Linked DNA regions of Halotia branconii CENA392. The protein of the gene in region 2 binds, or shares a complex with, the protein of the main gene of each other region. Links are inferred from orthologs where the notes say so. Each region holds a gene or a part of one and is shown on either strand. Other genes may lie near its edges.

What was found. Proteins that work in one complex are often made in the same cells at the same time.
Region 1: the proteins of dnaB (region 2) and dnaG are in contact, whole or in part, in a crystal structure (PDB 2R6A), measured with the Geobacillus stearothermophilus proteins. The link is inferred for Halotia branconii CENA392 from one-to-one orthologs. Residues at the interface, in WP_033016901.1 of Geobacillus stearothermophilus: Ser13, Glu15, Ala16, Gln18, Glu91, Leu92, Asp94, Ala95, Val96, Pro97, Thr98, Ala99, Ala100, Asn101, Tyr104, Tyr105, Ile108; in WP_049624496.1 of Geobacillus stearothermophilus: Lys456, Leu457, Leu458, Pro459, Ala460, Asn463, Ala464, Leu467, Leu535, Leu536, Ile537, Ala538, Gln544, Glu545, Asp548, Tyr549, His552.

Annotation. Positions count from the first base shown.
Region 1 is NZ_CP124543.1:6,840,547-6,846,692, forward strand. Bases 2,742-5,698 are described here. They hold dnaG (DNA primase), read left to right. Parts: upstream 2,742-3,238; coding sequence 3,239-5,158; downstream 5,159-5,698. Other genes in these bases: QI031_RS30130 (tetratricopeptide repeat protein), read right to left, coding at 2,742-3,025; QI031_RS30140 (hypothetical protein), read right to left, coding at 5,399-5,698. Outside these bases: hormogonium tapered terminus morphoprotein TftA, read right to left, coding at 1-1,079; QI031_RS30110 (DUF5615 family PIN-like protein), read right to left, coding at 1,227-1,442; QI031_RS31860 (DUF5615 family PIN-like protein), read right to left, coding at 1,454-1,660; QI031_RS30120 (DUF433 domain-containing protein), read right to left, coding at 1,664-1,990; QI031_RS30125 (Precorrin-3B methylase), read left to right, coding at 2,131-2,406; more of QI031_RS30130, read right to left, coding at 2,408-2,741; more of QI031_RS30140, read right to left, coding at 5,699-6,146. UniProt on the Escherichia coli protein: RNA polymerase that catalyzes the synthesis of short RNA molecules used as primers for DNA polymerase during DNA replication.
Region 2 is NZ_CP124543.1:3,323,802-3,332,388, reverse strand. What follows is about bases 3,360-6,302. They hold dnaB (replicative DNA helicase), read right to left. Parts: upstream 5,548-6,302; coding sequence 4,171-5,547; downstream 3,360-4,170. Other genes in these bases: QI031_RS14560 (M20 family metallopeptidase), read left to right, coding at 5,947-6,302; QI031_RS14570 (FKBP-type peptidyl-prolyl cis-trans isomerase), read left to right, coding at 3,577-4,098; QI031_RS14575 (phasin family protein), read left to right, coding at 3,360-3,493. Outside these bases: QI031_RS14590 (HEAT repeat domain-containing protein), read right to left, coding at 1-1,458; QI031_RS14585 (universal stress protein), read right to left, coding at 1,823-2,704; QI031_RS14580 (TIGR03792 family protein), read right to left, coding at 2,745-3,053; more of QI031_RS14575, read left to right, coding at 3,170-3,359; more of QI031_RS14560, read left to right, coding at 6,303-7,164; QI031_RS14555 (GUN4 domain-containing protein), read right to left, coding at 7,225-8,587. UniProt on the Escherichia coli protein: The main replicative DNA helicase, it participates in initiation and elongation during chromosome replication. Travels ahead of the DNA replisome, separating dsDNA into templates for DNA synthesis.

The sequences.
Region 1 (6,146 bases), 3.5 Mb from region 2 along the record:
TTATTTTGCTCTGGTCGAATATCACTGCCAAAGCGTAAAAATCCCGTTTCTACACACATTTGGCAAAAAGCAATATCATGATTGACTCCTTCTGCGATCGCTTCTTCTCGGTAAAGTTTGGGAATGTCAGGAAACTTGGCTAAGGCATTATCATTATTATTTCTTAAAAATAGTTGTAACTGTACTTCTGAGGTGATACCGTTTGACATCACCCGATCATATTGACCAGGGCAAACTACTACATTTGAGCGTAAGCTGACGGTACGAGTTGCAGCATCCCAACTGATGGCAATATTAAAGTCCCGCAGTTCAACGGCTTTCACATATACTATCCTGCGGTAAGTAATACGGTTGACATTAGGCGCTTTTGATAGGTCAATTCGCAAGCGATCTATTAAATCAATGGGGATGTAAGCATTCCCATTCACCACTATTCCTTGCTCTGGATAATTTTGCCCATTTATGTTGATGTTAATAGCTGGATAAGTTGCTTCTGGAGGAGTATTAGGAGTGGGGTCAATGACACGACTCCAAGATGCGAGTCCATCAGCAATGCCTAAAGCAAAATCCCGGCGACGAGTTTGCAGCAAAGCCCGATCTTCTGGACTGCTGAGAAATCCCACTTGCATCACCAAAGCCGGCAGGATTGTTTGGCGACAAAAAGCTAAACGACCTAATCCACTATCTGTATCTGGTTTGACTCCTCGATTAGGCAACTGAGGTACACGGCGCAACAACCCCACTAGTAACAATTCAGCATTGCTTTTACGCTCAGTATTGTTAGCAATATAGTAAACGCTAGCTCCCCGCACAGATGGACTGCTAGCCGCATCAGCTTGAATTTCTAAGGCGACATCACCCCGACGACTACGAGAATTAATCCAGGCGATTGTGTCTGCGGCACTGAGGTCATCGGGAACTGCTAAAACTTCAAAACTCCGCGCCCTGAGTTCCGTGACAATAAAATCTCGCAGCAAAATCATTTCTCTAGCTTCAGTTGTACCACCTGCGATCGCACCTGGATCGATTCCTCCTGCCTCTCTACCTCCGTGTGCTGCTGAAATAAAAATACGTCCCATTTATAGTATTTCCTCTGATAAAATTAAGCCTCAGCAATTTTAGACTTGATTGGTGAATCGGCAACAACAATATAATATGCATTAGAAGTACTTAATCATTTGTCCTTTGTTATTTCTCTAACTCCCATCAATCACCAATGCCACTCTTTAAGTAACTGGACGTACTACACGAATTAGTTTTCCTAGCAAAGGTTCTTCTGCTGTTACAGCCTCATCTATCAGGGCTGCAAACTGTTCCCAATTACGATTGTTTGTGCAAACAATAATACCGAAGTGCCTAGAATCACGACGATGTAAACGGATAAAATCATCTCTATTGATAGTTAATATAGAGCGTTCTTGACTTATGGCAAATGCCAGCACTTCGTCATCAACTATACCTTAGACTTCTTGCAAAAGTCCTTATTCTTAGCTTCTTCTTTGCGTCTTTGCGTCTTTGCGTGAGACAAAAAGATATTTATGCAAGAGGTCTCTTTGTATGCATTTCCAGCATCTTGGACTGTCAAAACATCATGCCCCAAAGTACGTAATAATTCCACAGCGGGAAACGGAAACTGCTCGTCTGCGTAAAACCTAGCCATCGATTAGGCTACCTGATTACGTTCAATTGCCGATTCAATTTCATTGGGGTGAGCTTGTGCATATATCCAAGCATTAGCTAAATCTCTAGCTGTGATGGTTGGATAACTCGTCAAAAGGTCAGCATCACTATATCCAAGACGGCGAGCTTCTACAAGTATCCAGACAGGAATACGAGTTTTAGCGATGCAAGCCTCTCCACCGCAGACTCTAGGAGTTTTCTCAATTCCTTGCCAATTGCTACCGAGACTTTGAGCCAGTAACTGTATAGCTTGCAATTTTTCAGCAGGACTGAGGGCAAGAAATTGTTGTTCTAACTCTTTGAGTGTCACGCTTGTAAATTTTTTGATGTTTATAGAATTTTATCAATTGCTGATTTGATTGTAGCTCGACTAGCAAATTTAACGTCCTAGTAATTGTGAGGATGAGCCTGATTCGGTAAGATCGCATGAGAAATTCATCGCATTGAAGTATGGCAAAGCAAGAAGCTCCACTGACTAAAGACGCGCTAATTAAAGAAGTCTGTCGGCGGATTCGGGTAGCCCGCAGCTATTGGGATGCTCACAATAATGCTGCCTGTCGAGGTGAGCGCGATCGCGCCTTAGCACTTTACAATACATTAACTAAAGAACAAAAACAGCAGATTCCCCAAGTGTTGCGAGTGTGGCTACGCTATCGCAGTGAAAAATACTTTGGCGCACATCGAACACCGCCCAAATCGGCACGAAAATCGGCTAAAAAAGATTAACTCAATTAAAGCCTCGTAACTTTTGATGTACAAAAGCTAAATGCCACATATAGTCATTAATCTTTTCACCAACTGCTTGCATGATATGTTGCTTGGCCTTCTCAACTTGATTATCTGCCTCAAAATATAAACCCACATAAAGATGGCTGTAAAATTTCGTGTGTTTATTACCATCTGTGCCAAGCTTGAGGAGATCATCTGGAGAACAGCGGTCTGCATACAAATCATATATCTGCCGCATCACAAATCGGGGATCGTTTTTCACTTCTAGTAAAGACTGACGTGCTTTGGTAACGCCTTGAAGTTGAGCAATACATAGATAACGCCAAACTGTCTCTTCTACATCTTGAAAGTTAACAGTCAAATCTACCTCAAATTGTTTAGCACCTTCTGCAAATTTTGCAGCATAGTAGTAAGATAATCCCCGTTGCCATAAATATGGTGTTAAACGCGGGTCAAGTTTTTCTGCCATGTCAAAATCTGCAATAGATGCATTTATCTCAGCTAGTTTAAAATAAACCATACCCCTCTGCACGAAGATTCTAGGGTCATTGGCATAGCTGGAGATCAAATCGTTATAACGGATAAGTTCTTGTTCTAGACTATTGCTTAAGTTCATTATTTAAGTAGTTTGTAGTGAGGACTTTAGTCCTCTGTGCGAGACGCTATATAAACAAAAAAGGGCTAAAGCCCTGATTACGAAATCAATTACAATAATTTTACATTGCTTAATGTAGCTTAATTTGTTCCTGCCGACTTACTTAGTTATCATCCAAATAGCTTAGTTGCAGATTGCGTCAAAATATAATTAATGACGAATAAATGATTACTTATGCCAACTCCCCGCTTGCATCCAGACACAATTGAGGAAATTAAACAACGAGCTGACATTGTAGATGTTGTCTCAGAACATGTTGTCTTACGCAAGCGCGGTAAAGATTTTGTGGGATTGTGTCCTTTTCACGATGAAAAAAGCCCCAGCTTTACAGTCAGTCAGACAAAGCAAATGTATTATTGCTTCGGCTGTCAAGCTGGAGGAAACGCCATTAAATTTTTGATGGATTTGGAGAAACGCCAGTTTACAGAAGTTGTATTGGATTTAGCACGGCGTTACCAAGTAAACATACAAACCCTAGAACCTGAACAACGGCAACAATTGCAGCGTCAGTTGTCTTTACGCGAACAATTATATGAAGTTCTGGCTTCGACGGCACAATTTTATCAACATGCCCTAAGACAATCTGCACAACTAAAAGCAATTGAATATCTACAATCTAATCGCCAACTGAGAAAAGAAACAATCGAGCAGTTTGGCTTGGGTTATGCACCCGCAGGTTGGGAAACTCTCCATCGCTATTTGGTAGAAGATAAGCACTACCCAGTGCAATTAGTAGAAAAGGCGGGATTAATTAAGCCACGTAAACAAGGAGGTGGCTATTATGATGTATTTCGCGATCGCCTGATCATTCCCATCCGCGATGTGCAAGGGCGGGTAATTGCTTTTGGTGGGAGAACTCTTGGCGATGATCAACCCAAATATCTCAATTCACCAGAAACCGAACTTTTTAGTAAAGGTAAAACTTTATTTGCCCTAGATGAAGCCAAAGCTGGGATTTCTCAACTCGATCAAGCAGTAGTCGTAGAAGGATATTTTGATGCGATCGCTCTTCATGCTGCTGGGATTACTAATGCCGTTGCTTCCCTGGGTACAGCATTAAGTTTAGAACAAGTACGGCTGATATTACGCTACACCGAATCGAAACAATTAGTACTTAACTTTGATGCCGATAAAGCAGGCAATATTGCTGCCGAACGCGCGATCGGCGAAATTGCCGAACTAGCATATAAAGGGGAAGTTCAATTAAAAATTCTCAATATACCTGATGGTAAAGATGCTGATGAATACTTGTATAGTCACACTTCAGAAGACTATAAACAATTGTTGGCAAATGCCCCACTGTGGCTAGATTGGCAGATTCAGCAAATTACTCAAAACCGCGATTTAAGGCAGGCTACTGATTTCCAGCAAGTAACTCAACAAATAGTTAAGTTACTGAAAAATATAGCCAATAGTGATACACGTAACTATTACATTTCTCACTGTGCGGAAATTCTCAGCTTAGGAGATAGCAGACTGATACCTCTAAGAGTTGAAAATTTGCTCACTCAAATTGCTCCTACTAAGGCTATATATTCAAAGCCTGTCTCAGCAAAAAAAGCGTGGGGAGGTGCTGAAAAGCCTTCTCATTCAACACTCACCACAGATTACAGTCTTTTAGAACACGCGGAAGCTTTGTTACTCAGGATTTACTTGCATTGTCTTGAACAGCGTCAAGGGATTATTGACGAATTAGAAGAACAAGATTTGCAATTTAGCCTTTCTCACCATCGATTTTTGTGGCAACAGATTGTAGAAATAAAAGCAGAACAAATAGATTTAATCTCAACTCTGCAAAATAGATACCTACAATTGTCAGAAGACTTGGGAGTAGTGTCACATCTGTTTCATCTCAACGAGAAATGGAAAAAAGAAATAATGCGGACTCCGCAAGTAGTTCAAGCTGCGATCGCTTGCATGAATTTGGTGATGATTGAAAAACGCTATCGTCACTTTTTGGAACTATGGCAGACAACAGATCCAGAAGCTGAACCAGAACGTTATCAATCTTATTATCAAGCCTTCTACGCCGAAAAAATCAAGCTGCAAAAAATAGACAGACAACGGCTATTTTCGATTACAGAATTGCTTTGATCCAATAAAATTTTTTCATTGAAAGCAGCGAGAAACTCCATCCCTTCATACCGTTTTACTTTAAAGTTGATACATTTGGGCAAGCAGAGGAAGCAGGGGAGGCAGGGGGAGTAAGAAAAGTAATTTGTATCAATAATTTCGTGAAATGGTATCACAGGTGGTTAAATCAGTGAATAGTGCTGGTAACTGATAACTTCTTCCCCATGCCCCATGCCCCATGCCCACAAGGGGATAGAGTTTTTAATAACAATTCATTGCTGAAGCTGCACTTACTTTGGTTAAATCGCTAGTGAATGCGCCGATGTATTTGTAAGGTGATGAACCAGAACAAGTCATGGAATTTTTATCAGCGCGGCGGGGAGTCCACCATGAATCTGCCTTCACAGTTAGATTTATACCATTCCATGATAGTCCTGTGACAACTAAAGAGTTAGTTTTGCCATCGCTTGGTTTTCTGGCAGAGAGAAATGTGGCATAGTAAACGCTACCATTGACGGGATTAATCTTGGCGATCACTGCGACTTTAGCGCCGCCGCCACTGCCGTAACTAGATAGCCAACGTCCAGTAGCAAAGCGCCGGAAATCATTACCTGTCTGAGTACCTGTGGAGGTAAAAACTCCATACAATACGCCTTTTCCGTCCCAAAATAATCCGTAGCCTGTGCCATCATCATTCGTCGTTTCGTAATCACTGCGACACCATTTCTTGATTCCATTATCAAAACGAACAATTCGGGGGTCTTTGTTTTTAGATGATACTTGCTGATAACCAATGTAGATAGTTGTTTGTCCATTAATTACCTTGGGGCCATTTTTAGCTTTAATTGTCGCTTCATTATCATTGCAAGTAAATGTCACACTTTTACTCACAGATGAATTAATAACAGTTTGAGCCAAAACAGGAGGAGTTTTTGTGATTGCTAAATCAGTCCCTAATATGACTGCAACAGATAAAAATGTTAAATACTTCTGCAATTGGTGATGATAA
Region 2 (8,587 bases):
TAATAATAGCGGATTCCCAGCTAATTCTGTAATAGCTTTTGATGTGTCAATTGCTCTTTGTAATCGCTCTTGTTTACGTAGTCTATCTATTTCATCATTAAAAGTTAATTCATGCCAGCGATTGATAAAGTCTTGAATTTGTTCTGGTTCTAATTCTTGCAACATGAAGTGACGAAACTCGGCATCTCGTAAACGTTGCGGTTTATAGCCAATCACACGCGAGGTAACAATTACTCGCACCTGAGGATATTCATTTGTGAAGCGGTGAATATCTGTAATTACATCTTCTCGTTTACCTAAGTCAAATACTTCATCTAAACCATCAAACATTACTAAAGCATTACCAGCTTTAAGATGCTCATCAAGTTGATTTTGATTGAGATGATGGATTGTACCACTACATTTATGAAAAAAATCGAGAAAATTATAGCATTCATTATTTTCCCGCCGTCGCATATAAGTACGTAGTTCAATCAAAAGAGGAATCGGTTGAGAAGTTACATTTATTAACGGTGTTTCTGCCCAGTTTAACGTTAAAAATTGCAATAATGTCGACTTTCCTGAACCAGGGTCTCCTAAAATCACTAAATATTTATATGTTTGTTGGTCATTGATAATATCCAATACTGAAAAAAACGGCTGCTCAAAATAAATTCTTTTGTAGCCTTCTAATTCTTCTAAGATAATTTCTGATTCTAATTGGTTACTTTCTCGTAAGCGTCTTAGATGTTCTTTGGGAAGTTCGTGAACTTGGGGTAAAACTTGGTGAACTTCCCGGACATTAGGAGCAATAAACATGCGCCATAATTTCAATTCATTGTAGGCGTAACCAGTAGTATCTAAACTATCTAATTTCAGGTTGCCATATCGTTCGCGTAGTCCTTCTTGATATCCTGGTAAATCAAAACCTGTGGGAATACCAGCGATTTGTTGTAGCATATCCTTTGCTGCTTCTAAATGTTGTGAATCTAAAATAGAACGTAATTTATCTGATTCTCTAATAATTGCTTTAACTTTTTTGAGATACCGCTTCGTCAGTCTTTCCCAATCAAATTCTTGGGGGAGAGTTGGCAAATTCATTTCATACCAAGTATTCGCTAAAACTTGAGAATCTATTAACTGACAGTCTGGTTGAAAAGGATATCCTAAAATTTCTAGTAGAGATTTATGATAAACAAATTTTTTTAAAGGTTGAACATATTGTTTAAGTTCTGCTTCTTCTAAATCTGCATCTTCTAACTCTTGCTGCATCAGCTGCAAAAATTCTTTGAGAGCTTTGCCAGCAGCAATTTCAATATCTTCTTTTTTGAGTTGCTGTAAAATATTTTTGGGAATACATTTTAATAAATCTTTAGCCCAATCTTTAGCCGCATCTTTTGCTAAGTCTTCAAAAATCGGCTTAAAAACAAAACCGACGGTCTGAGTTACTCCCCAAATAGCTAACCAATCTATAATCATACTCATACCGTTTTACTTTAAAGTTGATACATTTGGGGAAGCAGGGGAGGCAGGGGTAGCAGGGGTAGCAGGGGTAGCAGGGGTAGCAGGGGTAGCAGAGGAGGCAGGGGAGGCAGGGGAGGCAGGGGAAGTAAGAAAAGTAATTTGTATCAGTAATTTCGTGAAATTGTATCAAAGTCTGCTCTGTCTTAGACTTCGAGTATATACATCAGCTGCAAAAATTGCTCTGGATTTCAGGATATTTGAAGAAATATGGCAACTAGGGAACTCCGAAAAATAAATTCTTCAATTTATTCCCCCTGCTCCCTGCTCCCCTGCTCCCCTGCTTCCACAACGATGGAATATTTTTTTAGTTAAAAATTCCTTAACCGTCTTGTGATGGGAAAAAGAGTACAGGATACCAGCTTTGACGCAATACTTCAGCTGCAAAACTAGAAATTAACCATTCTTGAAGCTTACCTATTGTTCCTGAAGACAGCGCGATCGCGCTAATATCAGCCATGAAAGCTGTCTCTAAAATCTCAGTGACAGAGTTTCCCTCCCGGACTTCTATCTCTACCTGTAAATTTGTACTTTCCAAATCGGCTTGAATTTGAGATAGGGTTTCGTGAGCTTGCTGTGGTAGAACTTTTCTGGGTATTCCTTTACGACCAGTATTTTCTAAAACCCAGCAAAGTTGACAATGTTGTAGAAACTTCCCAGACTGTTGCTGTGCTAAATGTTTTATCTGTTGCACCAGATAATTTGCCGCTTCACTATCATTATATGGAATTAGCAAAGAGCGAAAAAGGTGTTGACAACGTAATGTTAATTCCTCACAAGTATAAGCAGAAATTAACTGAGGGCGCACTACTAACAGAGGGATTTTTGTTTGGCGCGATAAATCAGCCATTGTACTACCCACCAGTTTTTCCGTAAGTAAACTACGACTTTGAGAACCTAATATAATTAATCCAGACTGATAAGCTTTTGCTACCTTCAAAATTGTCTCAACTGGCTTTCCCGATTGAACTTCTATGTTGACTTCTAAATCATTAAAACCTTCACCAACAGCCTCTGATAATCGGATTTGAGCTTGTTCTACTTTTTCACTATCGACTCGTGGAATAATGCCTTTTTCCCATAATGGAACAACGTGCAGGAACACAATGTGCTTGATCCCTGCAAGCCTAAGACTGGAAACAAAATGCGAAAGACGATGCAACCCGTCAGAAAAGTCTGTACAAATTAATACTCGTTCAAACATAAATAATTAATAAAATAGATTTATAAATATTTTACTTTAACTAAGAATGAGGAAACTTTCGCACTTGATATTCCGCTGATTTCACCAACTCACAAGTTTCTCCCAGTGCTTGAGCAAATCTGCTTTCAATCGCGGCTAAATCTTCTATAGGTATGGCTTTCCACTGTTCCCGTGTCGCCCAGCGCATAATGAGAATAATTTCTGTAGAGTCGTTGGGATTAATCCAAACTTCTTTACCCAGAAACCCAGGATACTCAGCCAGTGCTGTTGTCCAAATTTCTGCATCTTGCTGGATATATCTTTCCCGCATATTTGGGGTTACTTTAAACTTAAGCAGTTCTATAACCACACTTTTTACCTGTGTTTGCTAATTTGCCAAAATAGAGATGTAGGCTAAAATAACCACTCTTCCAGCATAGCTTGAGCAAGAGGCGGGTGGTTTAAAACAATGGAGAGGAAGGGAGTATGGACAGCAACAATTGGTTGCAACAGCTAATGATGGTTGGTATTGGCACAACTTCTCTGGTAGCAGAAAAACTCAAGCAAGTTGGTGACGACTTGGTTAAAGACGGTAAGCTAAATCCTGAACAGGCCAGAGCAGTAATGGATGATGTTGTACAGCAATTAAAATCGGAGCAGGGAAACTGGGATGCCCAAATGCAACGGCAAATGCGAAATATGATGCAGGATTTGGGGGTAGCTCGTCAATCTGAAGTTGATGAACTGCGGGGTAGAATTGACCGTTTAGAACGTCAAGTGCGCGATTTAGAAAATAAGCTTTGGCGTTAAGATGTTGTTTGTGATTTAAACTGATTGTGTTCTATCGGTAATCTAAAATAATTGCCAGATTACCTAAGTAGGGAGAACTCATTTTGAAAGCAATTTTACTCAGCGTGGGTTTCATGCTGATATGTGTTGTAGTTTTGGTGTTAGCACAAGTTGGCAGTAAACAGGACTCTGCGATCGCTGCTAGCTTGAGCCAAACCACACCAGCATCCACGAGTGTCATTGAAAACAATACTTTGATTGCGAGCAAGCCTATGTCTGATGATAAAGCCGTAACTACCCCCTCTGGATTGAAATACGTTGAATTAGAAAAGGGGAGTGGGGCAACTCCTCAAACCGGAAATACAGTTGTAGTACACTACACCGGCACTTTAGAAGATGGTACTAAGTTTGATAGTTCACGCGATCGCGGCCAACCTTTCAGCTTTAAACTCGGCGTTGGACAAGTAATCAAAGGCTGGGATGAAGGACTTAGCACTATGAAAGTAGGCGATCGTCGTCAGTTAATCATTCCGCCAGAATTAGGTTATGGTTCCCGTGGTGCTGGTGGTGTGATTCCACCCAATGCCACACTGCTATTTGATGTCGAATTACTAGATATTAAGTAGGGGCTAGGGGCTAGGGACTAGGGAATAGAGAATAATGCCCTATGCCCTATGCCCTATGCCCCATGCCCAATTTCAATAATTACCTTGTCTAGCTAAATTTTTAAACTTGGTAAACTGTGGGTCGAATAAAAGTTTAACAGTACCTGTTGGCCCATTACGGTGTTTAGCTATTATCACTTCTGCAATGCCGCGATCGGGAGTATCTGGAGAGTAATACTCATCACGGTATAACATGATGACTAAATCCGCATCCTGCTCAATCGAACCCGATTCCCTCAAATCTGACAACATCGGACGCTTATTAGTGCGTGCTTCCACCCCTCGACTCAACTGAGATAAAGCAATCACTGGTACAGATAATTCTCGCGCTAAACCTTTCAGTTGACGAGTAATTTTTGATAATTCTTGAACTCGATTATCGCCTGCTCCTTCCATCAATTGCAGATAATCTATGACAATCAAACCCAATGTTCCTTGTTCTGCTTGCAGTCTTCTTGCCTGAGAACGCATTTGTGTGACTGTAATATTGGGTGTATCGTCAATAAATATTGGCATTTCTGAAAGTATACTAATAGCACGGCTTAACGGTTCCCATTGTGTTTGACTGAGCCGTCCACTCCGCAGATAACCACTTTCAATTTGCGCTTCGCTAGCTAATAGACGTTGTGTTAATTGCTCTTTAGACATTTCTAAGCTGAAAAGAGCAATTGGTAATTTATAAGCAGCGGCAATATTATGAGCAAGGTTTAAACAAAATGCTGTTTTTCCCATTGATGGCCTGCCAGCGACAATAATTAAATCAGAACGCTGAAAGCCGCTAGTCATGGCATCTAAATCATAAAATCCGCAGGGAATACCAGGTAAGGCAATACCTTGATTACGATCTTCAATATCCTGAAAATTATTAATCAGGGTATCAGAAATATGTACCAAGCCAGATTGAGGACGTTCTTGAGTTACACCAAAAACTGTTTGTTCTGCTTGATCAAGAACCTTTGGTAACTCACTCTCAGTCTCGTAACCAAGATGCACAATTTCATTACCAGCTTTAATTAACTGCCGCCGGAAGTATTTATCCATTACCAACCCGGCTAAAGCATCGATATTAACAGCTGAGACTGTGCGATCTACTAAAGTTGCTAATTTATTTCTGCCACCAATGCGGGATAGAATATCGTTGTCAGCCAGCCAACTTGTCACTGAAAGCAAGTCTGTAGGTTTACCTTGAGCGTGTAGCCTAATAGCAGCTTGATAAATATCTTTATGAGCGCTAATATAAAACGCTTCTGGAACTAAGCGATCGCTGACTCGACCAATTGCTTCTGGATCTAGTAAAATTCCCCCTAAAATCGCTTCTTCTGCCTCGATATTTTGGGGTGGTAGGCGTTGCCCGGAGGGGTTGCCAAAGGCATCGCTACCATCACCTTGAAAACTCAGTACTTCAGCCATAAGCGATTTTGGATTATTGATCCGGGTTCATATTACCCTTATAATCCAAAATCACTACAAAAGGCCGTCAAAAATAGGCACAGATACAAGAACTTGAACCCAGCTATCAACATCAAGAACCTTGGAGTAAGCTGTTAAACATTTAATTTGCACATTGAGGCCGCAGGGGGGCAGGGAGCAGGGGGCAAGGGAGAGGGTTTGCAGCTTTTATTACCATTAACATGATGCAATTTAAATGACGATTAGCTTACACGATTTTAAAGCTTAGTCCATAACAGTAAACAGTAAAAACTGGTAACTGATTTAATTTACACCTTACTGCTGACAACTCTTTGATTAAGAACGATTAAACTGGGAAAATAATCAAAGTTAGCTGTATTTAACTAGCTCTTTTTCACAATGGTTTCTACCTTTCCCAACGCCTCTGCTGTAGATTTATCTCGTGTTCGGCTGGCAATCCGTTCATTACAACCACAATTAATAGAATGGCGGCGACGATTGCATCAAAAACCAGAATTGGGTTTTAAAGAAAAACTTACCGCTGAATTTATCTCACAAAAGTTACAAGCATGGGGAATTGAGCATCAAACTGGCATTGCCCAAACTGGTATAATTGCCATTATCAAAGGTAATAAAGGAAACAGTGAGAAAGTCTTGGCAATTCGGGCAGATATGGATGCTTTGCCAATTCAAGAACTTAATGAAGTGCCTTATTGTTCACAGCATGATGGCGTGATGCACGCTTGCGGACATGACGGACATACAGCGATCGCTTTAGGTACAGCTTACTATTTACAACAGCACCGTGAAGATTTTGCTGGCATTATCAAAATTATCTTTCAGCCTGCGGAGGAAGGACCTGGAGGCGCAAAACCGATGATTGCAGCCGGGGTACTGAAAAAACCTGATGTGGATACAATTATTGGTTTGCACTTATGGAATAATTTGCCTTTGGGAACAGTGGGTGTTCGCAGTGGGGCTTTGATGGCAGCTGTGGAGTTATTTGACTGCAAAATTTTAGGCAAAGGTGGACATGGCGCAATACCCCATCAAACTGTAGATTCTGTTGTAGTTGCAGCGCAGATTGTCAACGCTTTACAAACCATTGTGGCGCGTAATGTTAACCCCATTGATTCAGCTGTGGTGACTGTAGGCGCACTTCATGCAGGTACAGTCCACAATGTGATTGCTGATACAGCCGAGATGAAAGGCACTATCCGATATTTTAATCCTGCTTACAAAGGCTTTTTCCAAAAACGTATCGAACAAGTGATTGCAGGAATTTGTCAAAGTCATGGTGCAAATTATGACTTTAAATACCAAGAACTTTATCCACCTGTAATTAATGATGTTAATGTAGCAGAGTTGGTGCGATCGCAAGTCGAACAAGTCATAGAAACACCTGTGGGTATTGTCCCAGAGTGCCAAACTATGGGCGGTGAAGATATGTCATTCTTTTTAGAAGAAGTTCCCGGTTGCTATTTCTTTTTAGGTTCTGCCAACCCTGAGAAAGACTTGGCTTACCCCCATCATCACCCTCGATTTGATTTTGATGAAACCGCCTTAGCAATGGGTGTGGAAATATTTGTGAGATGCGTAGAAAAGTTTTTGAATTGAATATAGAGATTAGGTTTAAATAATCTATTAAATCTACGCAACCCTATAATTGAAACTCTATTATAAATCTGGGCGTGAGAGTAGAAGACAGGTTAATCCCTTATCCTGTCTGCTTAACATATTCCACAATAAGTTAGCATCAAATCTCCCGTAGTATAAGCCCGATCCTGCTAAACCGCCCACGACTACACGGGAAGGGAGATGTCCAACTGGGGCATTTTGGGAAAAGTCTAAGTCTGAGTATCCTAGCCAAGCACCTTTGTTACGCCATCCTACCCGATCACCCAAAAGACACTCTGTCTTGTAATCGACTTTGCCGCCGCACTCCAACCAAATACGTTTTTGCACGCTAAAGCCAAATCGTTTATTACTGTGTCTTACCCAAGCTTGGTTAATAATACGTAAATCAGTAAAAAGAAGGTTATTAATATGTTCAACATCAAGCCAGCCTTGTTCTTCTCTATCAGCTAATTGCAGTATCAGTCTAATAGTTTCCTCATCTGCTTGTTGCCATTTTTTATCTTTGAGTAAGTTTTCTAGTTTATAGTAGATTCTATTTTCATTGGAATTTCGTTCCATAGCTACAGAAGAAAACCAAAGACGGGGTGGTGTTGCAGATGGTTTTAATTCAGGAGAAGGCTGTGTAGTAAAAATATTTTTTATATGTAATTGTATTTGTAAAATTTTATCTTTAAAAGTTTGAGTAACAGTTTGCGACTTATTAACTGAATCGAAATCGGGTGTTAATTTTAATAAATTTAGCCATTCTTGCATAGTTTGGGGTCGGTCTTTTGCCTCTAGTGCCATCCCTTGCAAAATTGCATTATTGACAACATCACTCAGGCTATAAACTAGCTGCTTCGGTGGGATTAATTTCTCGTCATTATATTTACGTTCAAATGAATTAGTAGGGCATTTGCCAGTGACAGTATAATACAAAGATGCAGCCAAACAATATACATCAACTGTTGGGTGACGAACACTTTTATGTAAAAATTCATAAGGGGCAAATGCCTTGTTTCCGAAAGACCTGGAAAAGCTACTTGGCAAAGACATATCCGCAGCAGAAATACCAAAATCTATCAGCACTGCTTTGCCAAATGTAGGATCTTCGTAATTTAAACCGATCATGATATTGAGAGGAGTCCCATCAAGATGTAAAATCTTCTTTTGATGAATCTTTTGCAAGGCTAAACCAATTTGGGATATATACTTTAAAGCTTCTATTTCTTTTAATGCTCCGTTGCGTCTTACTAAATTCCATAAACTACCACCGTGAATATATTCCATCACTAAACAATAGCTACGATTTTCTTCAAAAAACTCGAATCTTTGCACAATATGTGGGTTGTTGACACAACATTTTTTTATTATTTGATCTTCTTTTTTGAAACGTTTAATATATTCAACATAGTTTGGATCT